3 regions of the Streptomyces sp. NPDC048523 genome follow, and region 1 is predicted to be linked to each of the others. Evidence: riboswitches for the same ligand, from Rfam matches in the RefSeq annotation. Region 1 holds a riboswitch; each other region holds the start of a gene.
What was found. A riboswitch is a leader RNA that binds a small molecule or an ion and turns the genes downstream of it on or off. The one in region 1 is predicted to bind thiamine pyrophosphate.
Positions count from the first base shown of each region.

Region 2: another riboswitch for thiamine pyrophosphate. It lies ahead of thiC (phosphomethylpyrimidine synthase ThiC); the one in region 1 lies ahead of thiO (glycine oxidase ThiO).
Region 3: another riboswitch for thiamine pyrophosphate. It lies ahead of ACGFWE_RS36120 (thiamine ABC transporter substrate-binding protein); the one in region 1 lies ahead of thiO (glycine oxidase ThiO).

Region 1 is NZ_JBICWQ010000002.1:230,148-237,363, forward strand. It holds gene ACGFWE_RS09980 (Rv2175c family DNA-binding protein) at 10-381, opposite strand; gene ACGFWE_RS09985 (hypothetical protein) at 768-935, opposite strand; gene ACGFWE_RS09990 (FAD-dependent oxidoreductase) at 1,028-2,248, opposite strand; gene ACGFWE_RS09995 (hypothetical protein) at 2,281-2,631, opposite strand; TPP riboswitch at 2,684-2,795, shown strand; gene thiO (glycine oxidase ThiO) at 2,793-3,956, shown strand; gene thiS (sulfur carrier protein ThiS) at 3,953-4,153, shown strand; gene ACGFWE_RS10010 (thiazole synthase) at 4,157-4,954, shown strand; gene pknB (Stk1 family PASTA domain-containing Ser/Thr kinase) at 5,103-7,040, shown strand.
Region 2 is NZ_JBICWQ010000005.1:199,944-207,159, forward strand. It holds gene ACGFWE_RS26480 (hypothetical protein) at 169-1,032, shown strand; gene thiC (phosphomethylpyrimidine synthase ThiC) at 1,122-2,900, opposite strand; TPP riboswitch at 2,893-3,082, opposite strand; gene ACGFWE_RS26490 (YibE/F family protein) at 3,388-4,887, shown strand; gene ACGFWE_RS26495 (SsgA family sporulation/cell division regulator) at 5,613-6,050, opposite strand; gene ACGFWE_RS26500 (IclR family transcriptional regulator) at 6,148-6,885, opposite strand.
Region 3 is NZ_JBICWQ010000009.1:115,030-122,245, forward strand. It holds gene rlmN (23S rRNA (adenine(2503)-C(2))-methyltransferase RlmN) at 202-1,308, shown strand; TPP riboswitch at 1,336-1,443, shown strand; gene ACGFWE_RS36120 (thiamine ABC transporter substrate-binding protein) at 1,440-2,510, shown strand; gene ACGFWE_RS36125 (iron ABC transporter permease) at 2,486-4,156, shown strand; gene ACGFWE_RS36130 (ABC transporter ATP-binding protein) at 4,156-5,181, shown strand; gene ACGFWE_RS36135 (maleylpyruvate isomerase family mycothiol-dependent enzyme) at 5,207-5,995, shown strand; gene ACGFWE_RS36140 (LAETG motif-containing sortase-dependent surface protein) at 6,051-6,746, opposite strand; gene ACGFWE_RS36145 (LOG family protein) at 6,894-7,216, opposite strand, start outside.

The DNA of each region.
Region 1 (7,216 bases):
TGGTTCGGATCAGACGGCGAGCGCCTGGGCCCGGCGCTTCACCTCCGTGCCGCGATTCTCGCTCAGGGCCTGCGCGGGGGTGCCGGGCAGGCTGTCGTCGGGCGTGAAGAGCCACTCCAGCATCTCTTCGTCGGTGAAGCCGTCGTCCCTCAGGAGCGTCAGGGTCCCGGTCAGGCCCTTGACGACCTTCTGCTCGGCCACGTCGATGAAGGCGGCGGGCACGTGCAGCGCGCGGTTCTCACCACGGCGTACGGCGATGAGCTGGCCCTCCTTGACCAGCTGCCGCACACGCGTCACCTCGACATCGAGCATCTCTGCGATGTCGGGGAGGGTGAGCCAGGCGGGGACGAGAGCATCGATCTTTGCGTCAATCTCGGTCACGGGATTAAGCGTGCCATCCCGCACTGACAGTCGGAAGCCGGGGCACCTCCGACGGGGCGACGGAATGGCTGATCGCCGGGTGCGGTCAGGGTGGCCCAGGGGCCGAAAGAGAGGCCGGCAGCAGGTCAGGGGCATCGAGCAGTACCGGGTCGCGCCACCGGACCAAGCCGCCGGCCGACGCGCCATTGTGATCGCCGGTGGCGTCCGATTGCGCGGCGCCTCGCCCGGAAAGCCCAAGCGTGGCGCCGGCAGGTCAGGGGCATCAGGCACCCCCAGGCCGCGCCGCCGAGCGACCCGGCACCGCAATTCGCCGACCGCGACCCGTCGCCGACACCCTGCCCAGACGGCCGAAAGCGTGACCGCCGGCAGGTCAGGCGCGTCAAGCATCACCCGACTGCGCCGCCGCGACGGAAGGGCCTTGCCCGGGTCACGACACGGTGGTCCGCCTCCGCCGTGGTCGCCGGCGGCGGCATACGGGGTCCGGTCGCCTCGTCGTCCATGTCGGAGGCGACGGAGAAGGCGACGGACTCGTCGCCCTTGCCGGAGGCCTTCACCGGGGCGACCTTGCCGGTGCCATCGCCGACCTCCGTGGCCGGACCGGGCCGCCCACGCCCTCGCCGCTCCGGAATCGCCGGGCCCGGGCCGCCTACGCCGTCGCCGCCTTGAGCGGTCTCGCCGGGTCTGCCAGGAGTTCCGGGTCCATCTCCGTGCCCGCCTCGATCAGGCGGCGGCCCTGGGCCAGGTCGCGGGGCCGGCCCACCGCCAGGAGGGCCACCAGGCGGTTCTCGCGCAGCCAGCACACCGTCCAGGCGGGACCGGACGGCTCGCCGCGCCACAGGGTCGTGTCGGCGGACGCGTGGTGGCCGGCGTACTGGACGAAGCGGCCGAACTGCTCGGACCAGAAGTACGGGACCGGGTCGTAGACCGTGGGGGTCTCGCCCAGGATGTCGGCGGCCACCGTGCGGGGGCCCTGGAGGGCGTTGTCCCAGTGGTGGACCAGCAGGCGCTCGCCGTACCTCGCCGAGGGGAAGGAGGCGCAGTCGCCGACCGCGTAGACGTCCGGCGCGGAGGTGCGCAGCCGGTCGTCGGCGAGGACCTCGCGGTGGGCGCCCAGCTCGATGCCGGAACGGGCGAGCCAGGCCGTGGCGGGCCGGGCGCCGATACCGACCACCACAGCGCCCGCGGCCACCCGGGAACCGTCGTCCAGGACGACCGCGCCCGGCTCGACGCGCTCCACGCGCGCGTTCGTCCGCAGATCGGCCCCGGCGTCGGCGTACCAGGAGGCCATCGGCGCGGCCACCTCGGCGGGCAGCGCGCCCGCGAGGGGCCGGTCGGCGGCTTCCACGACCGTCACCGCGCAGCCCGACTCACGCGCGGCGGTGGCGAACTCGGCGCCGATCCAGCCCGCGCCGACGACCACGATGTCGTGCTGCCGGGCGAGCACGGGGCGCAGCCGCTCGGCGTCGTCGAGGGTGCGCAGCAGATGCACGCCGGGCACGCCCTCCGTGCCGGGCAGCCGGATCGGCTCGGCGCCGGTGGCGATGACCAGGACGTCGTACGGGCAGGGCCCGGCCTCGGTGTCCAGCTCGTGCGCGTCGGGGCGCACGCCCAGTGCCTCGCGGCCGAGCTGCAGTTCGATGCCGAGGGCCTCGAAGTCAAGGTCGAAGGCGGATCCCTCGGCCTTGCCCAGCAGCACGGCCTTGGAGAGCGGCGGACGGTCGTACGGCTGATGGGGCTCCGCGCCGATCAGCGTGACGGTTCCCGTGAAGCCCTGTTCACGCAGGGCGACCGCGGTCTGCACCCCGGCCATGCCCGCGCCGACCACGACCACCCGCCGCTGCGCCTGCGCCTGCATCTGCTCGCTCATTTGATCACCATAGTCACCTGACAATCAGTCAGTCAGGAGTCGTGCTCCGTGACCTGCTCCACAACGCTCGTCCCGCTGCCCGGCTGCGACTCCCACTCCCACGTCTCCTCCAGCCGCACCCGGCCGTCGGGAAGCTCCACGACCGTCGAGACACAGTGCCCGGAGGATGTCGTCCCGTCGGGCTTGAGCTGGACGTACCGGAAGTCGAGACGGTCCCCCGCGCGCGTGCCGACGAGATGGCCGCGTACGACGTCGCCGCCCGCGTACTCGGCCCAGATCTCCCCGTCCTTCTCGTGGTAGGTGAACCGGGTCCGCGTCCCCACCTGACCCGGTGCCTGATCGGCCACCGGGGCGAGGACGAGACCGTCGAGCGAGCGGGACATGGCGCGAGGCTCCCTTACAGCGGCACACGGGCACGGGCTAGGGTGGCCAACGTAGAGCACTCGCGGGAGCCCGGACGCACCGGGCTGAGAGGGAGGCTGGCGGCCTCCGACCGTACGAACCTGATCCGGGTCATGCCGGCGAAGGGAGGGGCTGGACGCCCATGTCCTCACGTACGTCAGACGTCCTCGTCGTCGGGGGCGGCATCATCGGCCTGGTCACGGCCTGGCGGGCCGCGCAGCGCGGTCTCACCACGGCCGTCGTGGACCCCGAGCCGGGCGGCGGGGCCGCCCAGGTGGCCGCCGGGATGCTGGCCGCGGTCACCGAACTGCACTACGGCGAGCAGACCCTGCTGGGCCTGAACCTCGCCTCCGCCCAGCGCTATCCCGCCTTCGTGGCCGAGCTCACCGAACTGACCGGACAGGATCTCGGTTACCGCCGGTGCGGCACGCTCGCCGTCGCCCTGGACGCCGACGACCGCGCCCACCTGCGCGAACTGCACGCGCTCCAGCGGCAGTCGGGGCTGGAGTCGGAGTGGCTGTCCGGCCGGGAGTGCCGTCGGCTGGAGCCGATGCTCGCGCCCGGGGTGCGGGGCGGGCTGCGGGTGGACGGCGACCACCAGATCGATCCGCGCCGCCTCACGCGCGCGTTGCTGGCCGCGTGCGAGCAGGCGGGTGTCGTCTTCCACCGCGCGTGGGCCAAGGGCCTCCGTGTCGCGGGGGACCGGGCCGCGGGGGTCACCACGACTGACGGCGACGAGCTGGGCGGGGGCCAGGTGGTGCTCGCCGCCGGAAGCCTCAGCGGCCGCCTCGAAGGGATCCCCGCGGACGTCCTGCCCCCGGTACGGCCCGTCAAGGGCCAGGTGCTCCGGCTGACCGTTCCTCCGCGCTACGCGCCCTTCCTGAGCCGCACGGTGCGGGCCGTGGTCCGCGGCAGCCAGGTCTATCTGGTGCCGCGGGAGAACGGCGAGCTGGTGATCGGCGCGACCAGCGAGGAGCTGGGGTGGGACACGACGGTGACCGCGGGCGGGGTGTACGAGCTGCTGCGGGACGCCCACGAACTCGTCCCCGGCATCACCGAACTGCCGCTCACAGAGACCCGCGCGGGACTGCGCCCGGGCTCCCCGGACAACGCCCCGCTGCTCGGACCCACGGAACTGGCCGGGCTGGTGCTCGCGACCGGCCACTATCGCAATGGCGTGCTGCTCACGCCGATCACCGGGGACGCCATGGCGCACGTCCTGACGACCGGTGAGCTCCCCGACGTGGCACGCCCGTTCACCCCGAGGCGCTTCGCCGCCACGGAGCTCCTGGAGCAGCCGGTATGAACATCTCCGTCAACGGAGAGCCGAGGGAGTTCGCTCCCGGCACGGCTCTCGACATCGTCGTACGGGCGCTGACGCCGGCGCCCTCCGGGGTGGCCGCCGCGCTCAACGAGACCGTCGTCCCGCGCACGCAGTGGCCCTCGACGCCCCTCGCCGAGGGAGACCGCGTGGAAGTCCTCACCGCCGTCCAAGGAGGCTGACCCATGGCCGACGATCCCTTTGCCATCGGCGGTACGTCCTTCTCGTCCCGGCTGATCATGGGCACGGGCGGCGCGCCCAGCCCGGAGGTGCTGGAGCGGGCGCTGGTCGCCTCCGGCACGGAGCTGACGACGGTCGCGATGCGGCGGGTGAACCCTTCGGTGCACGGCTCGGTGCTGTCCGTGCTGGAGAAGCTCGGCATCCGGGTGCTCCCGAACACGGCGGGCTGTTTCACCGCCGGGGAGGCGGTCCTGACGGCCCGCCTCGCGCGCGAGGCGCTCGGCACGGACCTGGTCAAACTGGAGGTCATCGCCGACGAGCGCACCCTGCTGCCGGACCCCATAGAGCTGCTGGACGCGGCGGAGACGCTGGTCGACGACGGCTTCACGGTGCTGCCGTACACGAACGACGACCCCGTGCTCGCCCGCAAGCTGGAGGACGTGGGCTGCGCGGCGATCATGCCGCTGGGCTCGCCGATCGGCTCCGGCCTCGGCATCCGCAACCCGCACAACTTCCAGCTGATCGTCGAGCACGCGCGCGTGCCGGTGATCCTGGACGCGGGGGCGGGCACGGCGTCGGACGCGGCCCTGGCGATGGAACTGGGGTGCGCGGGTGTGATGCTCGCCTCGGCGGTGACGCGGGCGCAGGAGCCCGAGCTGATGGCGCACGCGATGCGGCACGCGGTGGAGGCGGGGCGGCTGGCGCGGCGGGCAGGGCGGATTCCCCGGCGGCACTTCGCGCAGGCGTCGTCTCCTGCGGAGGGCCTGGCGGCGTTGGATCCGGAGCGGCCGGCTTTTCAGTGAGTCGCACCCAGGGCTGAATGCGTCCGGTGCACCTGCCTCGAGAGGCGCGCGTCCCCCACGTGCGATCCTCGTCACAGCTCGGCTGCAGTACCGCCCCGATCGGGTCGAACCGAATCGACTGTCAGCGGCGGCTCGTACACTCGCCTGCGTGGATACGACCCTTCAGGACCCGCTGGTCGGGCAGGTGCTCGACGGCCGCTACCGCGTGGACGCGCGGATCGCGGTCGGCGGGATGGCCACGGTCTACCGGGCCCTGGACACCCGCCTGGACCGCGTGCTCGCGCTCAAGGTGATGCACCCCGCGCTCGCGGCGGACGGGACCTTCGTCGAGCGGTTCATCCGGGAGGCCAAGTCCGTCGCCCGGCTCGCCCACCCCAACGTGGTGCAGGTCTTCGACCAGGGCACCGACGGGTCGTACGTCTATCTCGCCATGGAGTACGTCGCCGGCTGCACCCTGCGTGACGTGCTGCGCGAGCGCGGGGCCCTGCAGCCGCGCGCCGCCCTGGACATCCTGGAACCGGTGCTCGCCGCGCTCGGCGCCGCGCACCGCGCCGGTTTCGTGCACCGGGACATGAAGCCGGAGAACGTCCTGATAGGGGACGACGGCCGGGTCAAGGTCGCCGACTTCGGTCTCGTGCGGTCGGTCAACACGGTGACGAGCAGCACCGGAGCCGTCCTCGGCACCGTGTCCTATCTCTCACCCGAGCAGATCGAGCAGCCGGGCGCCGCGGACGCCCGCGTCGACGTGTACGCGTGCGGTGTCGTCCTGTACGAGATGCTGACCGGCAGCCAGCCGCACGACGGCGACTCCCCCGCCATAGTCCTCTACAAGCACCTCCACGAGGATGTCCCACCTCCCTCGGCCGTGGTCCCGGGGCTGCCGTACGAACTGGACGAACTGGTCGCGTCGGCCACCGCCCGCACCCCGGATCTGCGTCCGTACGACGCCGTGGCACTGCTCGCGCAGACCCGCGAGGCGTATGGCCGGCTGAGCGCCGACCAGCTGGACGCGGTGCCGCCGCAGGCGCTGTCGGTGGAGTACGCCGGCGCCGAGAACAGCACGAGCGTGATCCCGCGCGCCCTGACGGTGCCGCGTCTGCTGCCGGTCAACGAGGACGAACCCGAGCCGGTGTACCACCGCACCAGCGTCCTGGAGAGTCCCCCGCTCCCGCCGTCCCGGCGTGGCCGCTCCTCGGGCGGTTCCCGACGCGGCCCGCTCCTGATCGTCGCCGCGGTCCTGCTGGCCCTCGGGCTCGGAGCGGGCGTCTGGTACATCAACTCCGGCCAGTTCACGCAGGTCCCGGCCCTCCTGGCGAAGACCGAGGCACAGGCCCGGGACCGGCTGGACGAGGCCGGCCTGGAGACCGGCAAGGTCACCTACGCCTACAGCGACACCGTCAAGCGCGGCACCGTCATCAGCACGGACCCGGAGATCGGCACCCGGATACGGAACCACGACTCCGTTTCGATCACCCTCTCCAAGGGCCCGCAGACGGTGAAGGTGCCCGACGTGGACGGGTACGAACTCGGCAGGGCGAGAACCCGGCTGAAGACGGAAGGGCTCCAACCGGGCATGGTGACCCGGGAGTTCAGCGACGATGTCCCCAAGGGGTTCGTGATCGGCACCGACCCCGAGGGCGGCACCACGCTGCACGCGGGCTCGGCGATCGCGCTCACCGTCAGCAAGGGCGCCCCGGTCGACGTCCCGGACGTCACCGGCGAGGACCTGGCGGACGCCAAGGCCGATCTGGCCGAGGCCGGCCTGAAGGTCAAGGTCGCCACCGCGCGGGTCAACTCCGACGACGACGCGGGCCAGGTCGCCCGGCAGACCCCGGACGCCGGCAGTCAAGCGGCCGACGGCGACACCGTCACGCTGACGATCTCCAAGGGCCCTGAGATGGTCGAGGTCCCGGATGTCACGGGCGACAGCGTGGACGACGCCAAGTCGGAACTGGAGGAGGCGGGCTTCCAGGTCGAGGAGGACCGCGGCCTGCTCGGCCTCTTCGGCGACACGGTGAAAAAGCAGTCGGTGGACGGCGGGGTCACGGCTCCCAAGGGTTCGACGATCACGATCACCATCCGCTGACGAACGCTCCGCGCGGGTGCCGCTCCTTGCCCTCACACGGCCACGGGCGCGGCCGCCTGCGCCACACCCACCCACGGGCGCGGGGAACTGCGCGCCCAGCCCCCACGGACCCGCAGCCACCCGAGGCAAGAGGCACCCCACCCCACCCCACCGGCCCGAGCGCCGCAGGCAATGGC
Region 2 (7,216 bases), on a different contig from region 1:
AGGACGGACCGACCGTCGACCGCGCAGGCCAGAGGCCAATTTCTGGAAACCCCCTGTCACCCTGTGCCGTGCCCGCTCTACCATCTGCTTATCCGTAGCAGGCTCCCCTCCGTTTCTGCCCGACGGCTCGTTCGCATGCGAGCCCCAAGCCCTACGGAGCATCGGGGGATGCACATGAACAGCGTTCCGCAGCACCTGCACAGCGAGGACCGCCAGGAGTACGAGCGGATCCTCGACGAGGCGCTGCGCTCCGCACCACACCGTCCCGAACTGGCCGCGGTCGGACAGCGGCTGAATCCCGAACAGCTGCGCACCATGGCCCTCAACGCCACCGCGCTCATCACGGCGGCCGCGGCGACCGAGTACCAGCACTACGTGAAGGTCCGCGAGGAACAGCGCCGCCCGTCGACGCCGTCCACCCTGTCGTCCGTCCACGAACCCCGCCCCGCGGATTCGGGCACGGGTGCGATGGGGCTCGCCACCACCATGGGAGAGGTCGCCGAGAACGCCGGTGCGGGCGCCGTCGCCGTCGCCGCCGTTCTGACGCCCGTCCTCGCCGGAATCGCCGCGGCGATCTTCCTGCTCGTGGGTTACGTCCTCCAGATGCTCAGCCCACCGCCGGCGTTCGCCCACGCCATGATCACTATCGGATGGGTGTTCGGCGCCCTGACCGCGGCCGCGATCCTGGTCGCCGCCTGCGGCCTGCTGCTCACCGCACTGCACAACCGGCCCTCGCCGGACGCGGCGTACGGCGAACTCAGCGAGGAGGTGGCACGGGCGAAGGACGCCTGGCGCGAGGCCCTGCTGGAACGCGGCCTGCTCCCCTTCCTCAGAGACGCCCTCGCCGATCCCGGCACCGCCGCACTGCACCACACGGCACCGCCCGCACCGCCCAGCCGGATGCCCAGCCTCGGCTACGACCGCCCGGGCTTCAGCAGCCCGGACGACGGAGCCTCCGGTGCCCGCCCGAGCTTCACCAGCCCGGACTACACCAGCCCGGACTTCGGGGGGCCGGAACACCAGCCGGAGTAACTCCCGGCAGTCCCTCGGCTTGCGCCCCCACCGCGGGGAGCGCAAGCCGAAGACCCGGCCACGGGCCACCCGCCGACGGCTCGCCTACATCAGTCGGCGATCGGCAGATAGACCCGGTTGCCCGCCGCCGCGAACTCCTTCGACTTCTGCGCCATCCCCTCCTCGATCTCCTCCTGACTGCCGCCGTGACGGCGGCGGATGTCCTGGGAGATCTTCATCGAGCAGAACTTCGGCCCGCACATGGAGCAGAAGTGGGCCGTCTTGGCCGGTTCGGCCGGGAGGGTCTCGTCGTGGAACTCCCGGGCCGTGTCGGGGTCGAGGGCCAGGTTGAACTGGTCCTCCCAGCGGAACTCGAAGCGGGCGTCGGAGAGGGCGTCGTCCCACTCCTGGGCGCCTGGGTGTCCCTTGGCGAGGTCGGCCGCGTGGGCGGCGATCTTGTAGGTGATGACACCCGTCTTGACGTCGTCACGGTTGGGCAGGCCCAGGTGCTCCTTGGGCGTGACGTAGCAGAGCATCGCGGTGCCCCACCAGGCGATCATCGCGGCACCGATGCCGGAGGTGATGTGGTCGTAGGCCGGCGCGACGTCGGTGGTCAGCGGGCCGAGCGTATAGAACGGAGCTTCATCGCAGATCTCCTGCTGAAGGTCGATGTTCTCCTTGATCTTGTGCATCGGGACGTGTCCCGGGCCCTCGATCATGGTCTGTACGTTGAAACGCTTCGCGATCCGGTTGAGTTCCCCGAGCGTGCGCAACTCCGCGAACTGCGCCTCGTCGTTGGCGTCCGCGATCGAGCCGGGCCTGAGGCCGTCGCCCAGCGAGTACGTGACGTCGTAGGCGGCGAGGATCTCGCACAGTTCCTCGAAGTTCTCGTACAGGAACGACTCCTTGTGATGCGCGAGGCACCAGGCCGCCATGATCGAGCCGCCGCGCGAGACGATGCCCGTCTTGCGGTTCGCGGTCAGAGGTACGTACGCCAGGCGCACGCCCGCGTGGACCGTCATGTAGTCCACGCCCTGCTCGGCCTGCTCGATGACCGTGTCCTTGTAGATCTCCCAGGTCAGCTCCTCGGCGCGACCGTCGACCTTCTCGAGAGCCTGGTAGAGCGGCACCGTGCCGATGGGGACGGGGGAGTTGCGCAGCACCCACTCGCGGGTGGTGTGGATGTTGCGGCCGGTGGACAGGTCCATGACCGTGTCGGCTCCCCACCGGGTCGCCCAGGTCATCTTCTCGACCTCCTCCTCGATGGAGGAGGTCACCGCGGAATTGCCGATGTTGGCGTTGACCTTCACCAGGAACCGCTTGCCGATGATCATCGGCTCGATCTCCGGGTGGTTGACGTTCGCCGGCAGCACCGCGCGCCCCGCCGCGATCTCCTCACGCACGACCTCGGGAGAGACGTTCTCCCGGATGGCCACGTACTCCATCTCCGGTGTGACCTCGCCGCGGCGGGCGTAGGCGAGCTGCGTGACCGCCTTGCCGTCACGGCTACGGCGCGGCTGGCGGGACCTCCCCGGGAAGACCGCGTCGAGGTTGCGGAGACCACCCCGCGGTGAGGTGTGCTTGATCCCGTCGTCCTCCGGGCGCATGGGACGGCCCGCGTACTCCTCGGTGTCCCCGCGGGCGATGATCCAGTTCTCCCGCAGTGGCACGAGGCCCCGGCGGACGTCCGTCTCGGTGAGCGGATCGGTGTACGGGCCCGACGTGTCGTACAGCGTGACCGACTGCCCGTTGGTGAGGTGCACCTGACGGACCGGCACCCGCAGATCGGGGCGAGAGCCCTCGATGTACGCCTTGTGCCAGCCGGTGGACTTCCCGGCCTCCCCGTCGAGCTGGTCGGAGGCAGGCGTGCGCGCGTCCTTGATGGTCATGAGACCTACTCCCTACGCCGGCATTACCCGGTAACAGGTTCGGCGGTCGACGCAGCGGCTTCCGTCTGCCGACGCTTCGTGGGGAACATCACTCGGTCGAGATGACGTTCCACGTGAAACATCGCTGGGACGGAGGTCAGCGCCCTCTCAGCCCGGTGCTCCGAGCTCCCGCGTGTACAAAGGTGGCTCCACGCTAGCGTCACTTCGGGCGCGGTGAACAGAGGGCCCCTGTCGTTCTTGCGATGATCGGTCGGTGACCACGACGCATCAGCCTCCTTACCCGCCTCCCGAGCCTCCGCGCCGACCGGGCTCCGGAAACGGCCTTGGGCCCGGCCCCGGCAGCAGTTCCCGCGGCGGCTTCGGAGACGGCCGGGGCGGCCGCCTGGCCGGTGAGACCGGCGGCCGGCGCGAGCATGAACATGAGCACGATGGCGGCTATGGCGGCGGTCACGGCTACGGCCACGGGCAGGGCGCGAGTCACGGCGGCCTGGGCAGCGATGGCAGCCTGGGGGGTGGCGACGGCGGCCATGGCGGCGAGGGACACGGGCAGGGTTCCGGTGACGGGCAGGGTTCCGGTGACGAGCGAGGTCCCGGTGACGCGCACGGGCATGGGAGCGGGCCCGGTTCCGGCGGTGGGCACGGCCACTCGCACAGTCATGGCCATGGACCGGCAACTCCCGTATCCAAGCACCTGCGCAAGGTCATCGCGGCGATCCTCATCCCGTTCGGCGTAGCCGTGATGGTGGGGCTCGCGGTGCTGTGGCCCGGCGGCGCCCCGGCACACGAACGCACCGGAGTCGGCTTCGACCGGCAGACCCAGCAGGCCACGGTCACCAAGGTCGTGAGTGTCAGCTGCAAGTCGGTGAACGCCTCGGGTGAGGCCCCCACCGGGGACACCTCAACCGCCGAGGGCTCCTCCGCCGAGCAACGGGCGAACGGCACCTGCAAGAAGGCGACGATCCGGGTCGACACCGGCGACGACAAGGGCCGCACCTTCACGGAGATCGTCCAGCCGGACCAGTCACGGCAGTTGCACGAGGGCGAGAAGGTCGTGGTCGCGTACGAGCCCTCCGCGCCCAGGGACTTGCAGTACTCGGTCGCCGACGTGAACCGCAGGTTCCCGATGGGGCTGCTCGCCAGTATCTTCGCGCTCGCCGTCGTGGTCGTCGGGCGGCTGCGCGGAGTCATGGCGCTGGTCGCGCTGGCCATCAGCTTCATGGTGCTGAACTTCTTCATCCTGCCCGCGATCCTCCAGGGCTCGAACCCACTGCTCGTGGCGGTGATCGGGGCGAGCGCCATCATGCTGATCGCCCTCTATCTGTGCCACGGTCTGTCGGCCCGGACCTCCGTGGCGGTACTGGGGACGCTGATCTCGCTGGTGCTGATCGGTACCCTCGGCTCGCAGTTCATCGGCTGGGCAGCGCTGACGGGCAACACGGACGACAACACCGGGCTCATCCACGGCCTGTACCCGTCGATCGACATGAGTGGTCTGCTGCTCGCCGGCGTCATCATCGGCTCGCTCGGTGTCTTGGACGACGTGACGGTCACGCAGACCTCGGCGGTCTGGGAGCTGCACGAGGCCAACCCGACGATGGGCTGGCGGGGGCTGTACCGCGCGGGTATCCGGATCGGCCGCGACCACATCGCGTCCGTCGTCAACACCCTCGTCCTCGCCTACGCCGGCGCGGCGCTGCCGCTGCTGCTGCTCTTCTCGATCGCGCAGTCCAGCGTGGGGGGCGTGGCCAACAGCGAGTTGGTGGCGGAGGAGATCGTGCGCACGCTGGTCGGCTCGATCGGCCTCGTTGCCTCGGTACCGGTCACCACGGTGCTCGCGGCCCTGGTGGTCTCGGCCGACCGACCGGGGACGGAGGCGGAGGCAACGGGGACGTCTGCAGCCGTACCGGCCACCAGTACAAGCGCGGGCACGGCCGACCGCCGCCCGGCAATGGGACGCGGGGGGAAGGGGCGGCGACGCAAGCACTGAGTGGGGACGAGGGGGTGGGCCGGAGTTCCGGTTCCCGGACTCCGATCCAGGTTCCGGATTCCGGGTCCTGCCATCGGAATCCGTTCCGGATATCCCGGCCACCGGCTCCCGGCTTCCGGCATCCGGTCCGCGTTCCAGCTCCCGGACTCGCTCTGAGTCCCCTGCGCTGGTGCTCTGGTTCCGGACTGCCCTCCCCGGTTCCCGGCTCACGTTCTCACGGCTCACGGTTCCCAGCTCACGGCTCACGGCTCACGGCTCACGGCTCACGGCTCACGGCTCACGGCTGCAAACTTTCGGTTGCGGCCCGGGTTCTCGGATCCCGCCTCATGCCTGGGGGCTCCGATTCCGGTCTGGCTCCCAGTCCCCGCTCCCGTCTACTGGTCTCAGTTCCCCGGGCTCAGCTCCGAGTCCCGGCTCTCAGGCTGCGGTTCCAGTGTTTCCAGGCACTGTTCTCGGATCTTCGGCTCCTCGACTCGTCCAAGGAGACCCGCTCGCCATAGCACCTGTGCGTACGCGCACTGGATCACGCCACATCGCTTCCACCCCCCACGCCGGCCTCTCGCCGGGCACCGCCGTCAGGATTCGCCACGTCCACACCTCGGCAGAAACACCACGCAGGCCTGATCCACCCTGCACTCCACCAGACCGTCCCCGCCCCGGCAGAAGCGTTCCTGCACCCTCCCACCCTTTGACGAAGGAAGCCGCCACCCCGCCGCCGTAAGAGGTCAGCCCGCGCTCTGCTCCTCCGCCAGGATCCGGTCCAGTGCCTCGTCTAGATGCGTGTCGAAATCGGCCAGCGCGGTCTCCTGGCCCAGCGGCACCAGCTTGTCGGTACGGTCGAGGAAGGCAATGATCGGCGCCGTCGACGAGCGGAACAGGGCCTGGTCGCCACCGACCTGAAGCCTGATCAGGACATCGCCCAGTAGGTCGGAACCGGCGGGCGCGACCCGTACATCGCCCTCCCCGCAGGGCCGCCCCACCCCGTCGATCAACAGCTCGCGACCGAAAGCCCAGGTCACTGGGGCATCGCCCGGGAGATGGAAAGTCAACCGGACCGCGTAGGGATCGCAGGCCTCGTAGCCGAGCTCCACCGGAATACGGAAGGAGAGCTCCTCCGACACGAGAAAGCTCATCATGACCTCTGCCTGTACGGACTCGCGCATCGCCTACCCCGTCATCTGCCTTCGTCGGCCGGAACTGATCCCTCTGACATTGAGGCATCTTGCTGAACGTGAGCAACAGATCACAAGGAGTGAGTTTTCAGATACTGATAGAGATCGCGAGCGAACCCATCAGACGACCGATTTCCTCTTGCAATTGCTGGGTGGCGGCCAGCAATCGGTCCGCCTGATGGACGGGCAGCGAAATGGCCATCGTTGACGCTGCGTTACCCAGCGTGATCGGAATCGCCGCACACACCGTCCCCAGCGCATACTCCTGACGCTCGATCACCGGGCCCATCCGCGCGGTCCGTTCCAGGCGCCGGAGCAGGCTGTGGCCGTCGCGGACGGTGTACGGCGTGATGGACTGCACGGGGTACCGGTCAAGGTGGTCACGCCGGGCCTCGTCGTCGAGCTGGGCGAGCAGACACTGCCCGATGGCGTGCGCATGCCCTGTCTCACGGAAGTCGGCCCACTCCTCGACTGCCGGGCTGCCGGGGCTGTCGGAGACACAGAGGACCTCGATCTCTCCGTCCCGGTACTGCGCGTAGTACACCGGCACGCCGATCAGATCGCGCCAGTGCGCAAGCGCCTCGACGACGGTGCTGCGACGTTTCTGCTCGGCTCCACTGCTGCTCAGCCGCTCGGCCGCCTCCCCAAGGAAGAACAAGCCCTTGTCGCGACGCAGATAGCCCTCGTGCACGAGGGTGCGGAGCAGGTGGTACGCCGTGGGGAGCGCCAGCCCGGTCTCGCGGGCGAGTTGTTTGGCGGGGGCTCCGTGCTCGTGCTCCGCGACGGATTCGAGCAGGCGCATCGCACGCTGGACGGACCCGATCAGGGTCGCGGAGTGGGCCTGATCAGGAGGTTCGGAGGAGGGCCCCGCGTGCCGCTGGACGGGGGCTGACGCCCGTACCGGGCCCGTTGGCCGCGCGGGAGCGGACGGCTGTGCGGGAGCCGACGCCTGGACCGGGTCCATCGGTCCGGCGGGAGGGGGTGGCTGTACCGGGCCCGTCGGCCGGGCCGGAGCAGGGGGCTGTACCGATGCCGAGGCCCGTGCGGGAGCTGTCGGCTGGGCAGGAGCTACCGGATTTCCAGGAGCCGTCGGTCGTACCGAAGCCGACGCCCGTACTGGGTCCATCGGCCGGGCCGGAGCAGATGGCTGTACCGAA
Region 3 (7,216 bases), on a different contig from region 1:
TCGACCGGAAGGCCAGCATGGTCGAGACGGGACTACCTCGGGGTTCTGGCAGTTGAAGGCATGGCTAAGTCCTGGGCCGTCCCTGGGCCGTCCCTGGGCCGTCCGAAGCCGACCAACGTCGACAGTCGGCACCCACGGGTGACCACCCCCACCCCGCTCTGGCCTGGGCTCCGCGAGTTGATCTGCCACACTGGAAGGGTTATGCCTGCACCCGGAGAACTCACTTTCATCGCCCCCCGCGGAGCCAAGAAGCCGCCGCGGCATCTCGCCGACCTCACGCCCGCCGAGCGCAAGGAGGTCGTGGCCGGGATCGGGGAGAAGCCGTTTCGTGCGAAGCAGCTCTCGCAGCACTACTTCGCGCGGTACGCGCACGACCCGGCGCAGTGGACGGACATCCCGGCGGGCTCGCGCGGCAAGCTCCAGGAGGCGTTGCTTCCCGAGCTGATGACCGTCGTACGGCATCTGTCGACCGACCAGGGGACCACGCGCAAGACGCTGTGGCGGCTGTTCGACGGGACGCTCGTGGAGTCGGTGCTGATGCGGTACCCGGACCGGGTGACCATGTGCATCAGCTCGCAGGCGGGCTGTGGCATGAACTGCCCCTTCTGTGCCACCGGGCAGGCCGGGCTCGATCGCAATCTGTCCACCGCCGAGATCGTGCATCAGATCGTGGACGGGATGCGGGCGCTGCGGGACGGGGAGGTTCCGGGCGGGCCCGCTCGGCTGTCCAACATCGTCTTCATGGGCATGGGTGAGCCGCTCGCCAACTACAAGCGTGTCGTCGGCTCCATTCGCGCGCTCACCGATCCCGCCCCCGACGGGCTCGGGCTCTCGCAGCGCGGTATCACCGTGTCGACCGTCGGGCTGGTGCCCGCGATCCAGCGGTTCTCCGACGAGGGCTTCAAGTGCCGGCTCGCGATCTCCCTGCACGCCCCCGACGACGAACTGCGCGACACCCTCGTCCCCGTGAACACGCGGTGGAAGGTGCGCGAGGTCCTCGACGCCGGGTTCGAGTACGTCGAGAAGAGCGGGCGCCGGCTGTCCATCGAGTACGCGCTGATCCGGGACATCAACGACCAGGCGTGGCGCGGTGACCGGCTGGGACGGCTGCTCAAGGGCAAGCCGGTACACGTCAACCTCATCCCGCTGAACCCGACTCCGGGGTCCAAGTGGACCGCCTCCCGGCCCGAGGACGAGAAGGCCTTCGTGGAGGCCATCGCCGCCCACGGTGTGCCGGTGACGGTCCGGGACACCCGTGGGCAGGAGATCGACGGGGCCTGTGGCCAGCTCGCGGCCACCGAGCGGTAGTCTGACGACCGTACGTACGTACATCTTCATATCCGACAGGGGAGCGCCACAGCGCTGAGAGTGCGGCAATCGGGCCGCAGACCCTCTGAACCTCGCCCAGGTCATTCTGGGTAGGAAGTTCGGTCATCACCGTGAACAACAAGAAGTTCTGTGCTGTCGTCGTCGGCCTGGGCCTGGTCACGCTGTCCGCGTGCGGCTCGTCGTCCGACGACTCCGCAAGCTCCGGCTCCAAGACCGTCACGCTCGTCAGCCACGACTCGTGGGCCGTCTCCAAGAGCGTCCTCGCCGACTTCGAGAAGAAGTCCGGCTACCGGGTCAAGGTCCTGGAGGACGGCGACGCCGGGCAGGCCGTCAACAAGGCGATCCTCACCAAGGACAACCCGCAGGGCGACGTCTTCTTCGGTGTCGACAACACGCTGCTGTCCCGCGCGCTCGACAACGGCCTCTTCCAGCCGTACGAGGCCAAGGGCGCCGATCGGATCAAGACCGGGTACCGGGTCGACGGGGACAAGGTCACGCCCATCGACACCGGTGACATCTGCGTCAACTACGACAAGGCCTACTTCACCGCGCACAAGCTCCAGCCGCCGACGTCGTACGACGATCTGATCAAGCCCGCCTACAAGAACCTCCTCGTCACCGAGAACGCCTCCACCTCCTCGCCGGGCCTCGGCTTCCTCCTCGGCACGGCCGCGAAGTACGGAGACGACGGCTGGCAGGGTTACTGGAAGAAGCTCAAGGCCAACGGCGTCAAGGTCGTCGACGGCTGGGAGCAGGCCTACAACGAGGAGTTCTCCGGTTCCGCCGGGGGCAAGAAGGCGAAGGCCGACCGGCCGCTCGTCGTGTCGTACGCCTCCTCGCCGCCCGCCGAGGTGATCTACGCCGACCCGAAGCCGAAGACCGCCCCCACCGGGGTCGCGCAGGGCACCTGCTTCCGGCAGATCGAGTACGCCGGACTGCTGAGCAACGCGAAGAACACCAAGGGCGGCAAGGCCCTCGTGGACTTCCTGCTCACCAAGGAGTTCCAGCAGGACATGCCGCTCAACATGTTCGTCTATCCGGTCATCGACGGCGCCCAGGTGCCGGCCGAGTTCACCGCCTACGGTCCGCAGGCCAAGGATCCCGAGACCATGGACCCGGCGAAGATCGCCGACAACCGTGACGACTGGGTCAAGTCATGGACCTCGCTCGTACTGAAGTAAGGCCCCGCAAGGGCGTCAAGAACGCGGCGGCCCGGCTCGGACTCGTGGCCGTGCCCGTCGCGTTCTTCGCCGTCTTCTTCGCCTATCCCGTCGCCGCGATCGTCACGCGCGGACTCAAGGCGGGCGGGACCTGGCATTTCGGCAGGATCGCCGACGTCCTCGCCCAGCCGGACATCCGGCACGTCCTGTGGTTCACCACCTGGCAGGCGCTCGCCTCCACCGCGCTCACGCTCCTGATCGCGCTCCCCGGCGCGTACGTCTTCGCGCGCTTCGACTTCCCCGGCAAGCAGATCCTGCGGGCCGTGGTCACCGTCCCCTTCGTGCTGCCGACGGTCGTCGTCGGTACGGCCTTCCTGGCGCTGGTGGGACGCGGCGGGCTGCTGGACGACCTGTGGGGCGTACGGCTGGACACCACCGTGTGGGCGATCCTGCTCGCGCATGTCTTCTTCAACTACGCGGTCGTCGTACGGACCGTCGGCGGCCTGTGGGCCCAGTTGGATCCGCGTCAGGAGGAGGCCGCGCGAATGCTGGGCGCGTCCCGGCTCCGGGCCTGGCGGACGGTCACGCTCCCGGCACTCGGGCCCGCCGTGGCCGCCGCCGCTCTCATGGTGTTCCTCTTCACCTTCACCTCCTTCGGCGTGGTGCAGATCCTCGGCGGGCCGACCTTCTCGACCCTCGAAGTGGAGATCTACCGGCAGACCTCCGAGATCTTCGACCTGTCCACGGCCGCCGTGCTGACGCTGATCCAGTTCGTCGCGGTGGGCGCGGTCCTCGCCCTGCACGCGTGGACCGTACGGCGCCGGGAGACCGCGCTGCGGCTCGTGGACGCGTCGCTGACCGCCCGGCGGCCGCGCGGCGCGGGGGAGCGGGGGTTGCTGGCCGGGGTCGTGGGCTGTGTCGCCGTACTCCTCGTGCTGCCGCTCGCGGTGCTCGTCCAGCGGTCGCTGGATGCCCCCGGCTTCGGCTACTACCGGGCGCTGACCCGCAGCGACGGCGGGATCTTCCTCGTCGCGCCGATCGAGGCGGTCGGGAACTCGCTGGAGTACGCCCTCGCCGCGACCGCCATCGCGGTGGCGGTCGGGGGCCTGGCGGCGGCCGCGCTGACGCGGCGGGACGCGGGGCGGTTCGTACGGGGCTTCGACGCGCTGCTGATGCTGCCGCTCGGGGTGTCCGCGGTGACCGTGGGCTTCGGGTTCCTGATCTCCCTCGACGAGCCGCCGCTGGACCTCAGGCAGTCCTGGATCCTGGTGCCGCTCGCCCAGGCGCTGGTCGGGGTGCCCTTCGTCGTGCGGACCATGCTGCCGGTGCTGCGGGCCGTGGACCACCGGCTGCGGGAGGCCGCGGCGGTGCTCGGGGCCTCCCCGTGGCGGGTGTGGCGGGAGGTCGATCTGCCCATGGTGCGGCGGGCGTTGCTGATCGCGGCGGGCTTCGCCTTCGCCGTGTCGTTGGGCGAGTTCGGGGCGACCGTGTTCATCGCACGGCCCGACAACCCGACCCTGCCGGTTGCCGTGGCCCGGCTGCTCGGGCGGGCCGGCGACCTCAACTACGGCCAGGCGATGGCCCTTTCGACGATCCTGATGGTGGTGTGCGCGGTGGCGCTGCTGGTGCTCGAACGGCTGCGGACCGACCGGACCGGGGAGTTCTGATGCTGCTGAGCCTCGAGGACGCGACGGTTCGGTTCGGCGGGCGGGCCGTCCTCGACGGGGTCGGTCTCGATGTCGCCGAGCACGAGCTCGTGTGTGTGCTCGGGCCCAGTGGCAGCGGGAAGTCGACACTGCTGCGGGCGGTCGCCGGGCTTCAACCTCTCGACGAGGGACGGGTCCTGCTCGACGGGCGTGACCAAGGCGGGGTGCCGGCGCACAGGCGCGGAGTCGGGCTGATGTTCCAGGACCATCAGCTGTTCCCACAGCGGGACGCGGGCGCCAACGTGGCCTTCGGGCTGCGGATGCAGGGGGTTTCCAGGGCTCGACAGGACGAGCGGGTGCGGGAGTTGCTCGACCTCGTCGGGCTTCCGGGGGCCGGTCGGCGGGCCGTCGCCGGACTCTCCGGGGGTGAGCAGCAGCGGGTCGCGCTGGCCCGGGCGCTCGCTCCCCGGCCCCGGCTGCTGATGCTCGACGAGCCGCTCGGGCAGCTGGACCGTTCCCTGCGGGAGCGGCTGGTCGTCGAACTGCGCGAGCTGTTCGGACGGTTGGGCACCACCGTGCTCGCGGTGACCCACGACCAGGGGGAGGCCTTCGCGCTCGCCGACCGGGTCGTGGTGATGCGGGACGGGCGGATCGCCCAGTCCGGTACGCCGCTCGAGGTGTGGCAGCGGCCGGCGGACGAGTTCGTGGCCCGCTTCCTCGGCTTCGAGAACGTGGTCGAGGGGACGGTGACGGGCGAGGCCGCGGACACGGTGTGGGGCAAGGTGCCGGTGCCTTCGGGAGCCGCCCAGGGGGCTCGGAGCGTGCTGGTGCGGCCCGCGGGGGTGCGGCTCGTGGCGGCCGACGAGGGGCTGCGCTGCACGGTCGGCGCGCGGACCTTCAAGGGCACGCATGTCGCCGTACACCTGCATCCCTCGGAAGGGGGCGGGCCGCGGCTGGAGGCCGCGTGTGCGCTGCGCGAGGCGCCGGAGGTGGGGGATGCGGTCGGGGTGGAGTTCGACGCCGCCGAAATTGTGGTGCTGGGCTGACGGGGGCGGCCCTACAGTGCGGGGCATGAGCCCGCTGTCACACGATCGCTATTGCGACGAGATCACCCATCAGGTCGGCCTGCTGAGGGCCGTGGTGACCTCCGGGGCCGATCTGTCCGTGACCGTGCCGACCTGCCCGGACTGGTCGTTGCAGCGGCTGGTGCGGCACACCGGGGGCGCCCTGCGCTGGGCGGAGTCGATGGTGCGGACCCGGGCGCGGGAGGCAGTTGCCGACGACAAGGTGCCGCTGGGGGAGGGGCCCGAGAACGCCGCCGATCTCGACGCGTGGCTCGCCGAGACCGGCGAGGCGCTCGTCGCCACGCTCCGGGAGGCCGGGCCGGACGCCGCCGTGTGGTCCTGGGCCGGGATCCCCACCTCGGGCTTCTGGGCCCGCCGGATGGCCCACGAACTCACGATCCACCGCGCCGACGCCGCGCTCGCCGCTGGGCTGCCGTACGACGTCGCCGCGGACATCGCCGTCGACGTGATCGACGAGTGGCTCCAGATCGTGGAGTTCGTGCAGCGGGCCATGCCGCACGACGGGGCGAGGGAACTGCGCGGCCCCGGGCGCAGTATCCATCTGCATGCCACCGACGCGACCGCCGGGCTGCACGCCGAGTGGGTGGTCGAGCTCACCGAGGACGTCATCGTCTGGCGGCGCGGGCACGAGAAGGCGACCGTCGCGCTGCGGGGGCCGCTGACCTTCGTCATGCTCGCCTTCTACCGGCGACTGCCGCTGGATCACCCGGAGTTGGAAGTCCTCGGGGAGCGGGAGCTGTTGGAGTTCTGGCTGGAGCGGACGACCTTCGGGTGAACAGGGCGGTGGCCCGCCCCCGTTGAGGGGACGGGCCACCGAACTGCTGTGGGTGTCAGCGGCTGCCGGCGCCACGGCGACGCAGGCCGAAGAACACGGCGCCGCCACCGAGGGCGACCAGGGCGATCGCGATCCCGGCGATGAGGCCGGTGTTGGAGTTCGCACCGGTCTCGGCGAGGTTGGAGTCGCCGGCCGCGGGCGACGGGGCGTTGCTCTCGACGGTCGCCGGAGCGGTGGTGCCCTCCGAGGCCGACGGGGTCGGGGTCGAGGACTCCTCGGCCGGGGTGCTGGCGGAGTCCGACGGGGTGGGCGTGGGCGTCGGAGTCGGAGTCGGCGTGTCCTCGGTCTTGCAGGCGGTCGCCGGGGTGGTCAGGTTCGGCGTGATGTCCTTGTCGACGTAGGGCTTGGCGACGACGCGGATGCGGTACTCCGCGTTGGGCGCCCAGTCCTCCTTGAAGGTGATGGTGGTGCCCTCCTTGGAGCCCTTCACCGTCTGCTCGCCGACCTTCTTCGCGTCGGCGCCGTTGCTCTGCAGGAACACGGAGACCGTCGCCTCGACGCCGGTCTTGTCCACGTCGGTGACGGTGATGACGCCCTGGGTGCCGTCACACTTCGCTTCGGCCGAGAACTCGTTGATGTTGCAGGCAAGGGCGTTGCCGGAGGCGCCGAGCACGATCGCGGTCGAGGCGGCGGCGACGCCGAGGAAGCGCGCGGCGCGGGAGGTGCGGCGGGATATGGGCGTGAATGCCACGTTCATCCTTCACGGGGTGCGCAAATGCGGGGGGTTGAAAGGTTGGTGATACGACATCACCAACCCCAGGAGTCTCACAGGTCTATAAGCGCTGCATAAGAAGTGTCAACGTGCAGGGGCCTTACAACCGTTGACTTTGCCTTCTTATTACACAGTGAGACGTTTCAGTGCCGCCGGAGCGTCCTCGATCCGGTCGACCAGGGCGATGCGGGCCTCCATCGACCGCTCCCGCGCGAGCGCCTGCAGTAGCGGCCAGGTGGGCAGCTTCTCCGTCCAGTGGACGTGGTCGACGAGGACCATCGGTGTGGGTTCGCCGCGCGACTCGTAGTAGTTGGGCGTCGCGTTGTCGAAGATCTCCTGCACGGTGCCGGCGGCACCCGGCAGGAAGACCACACCGGCGTTCGAGCGGGCCAGCAGGCCGTCCTCGCGGGTGGCGTTGGCGAAGTACTTCGCGATGTGCGAGGCGAAGG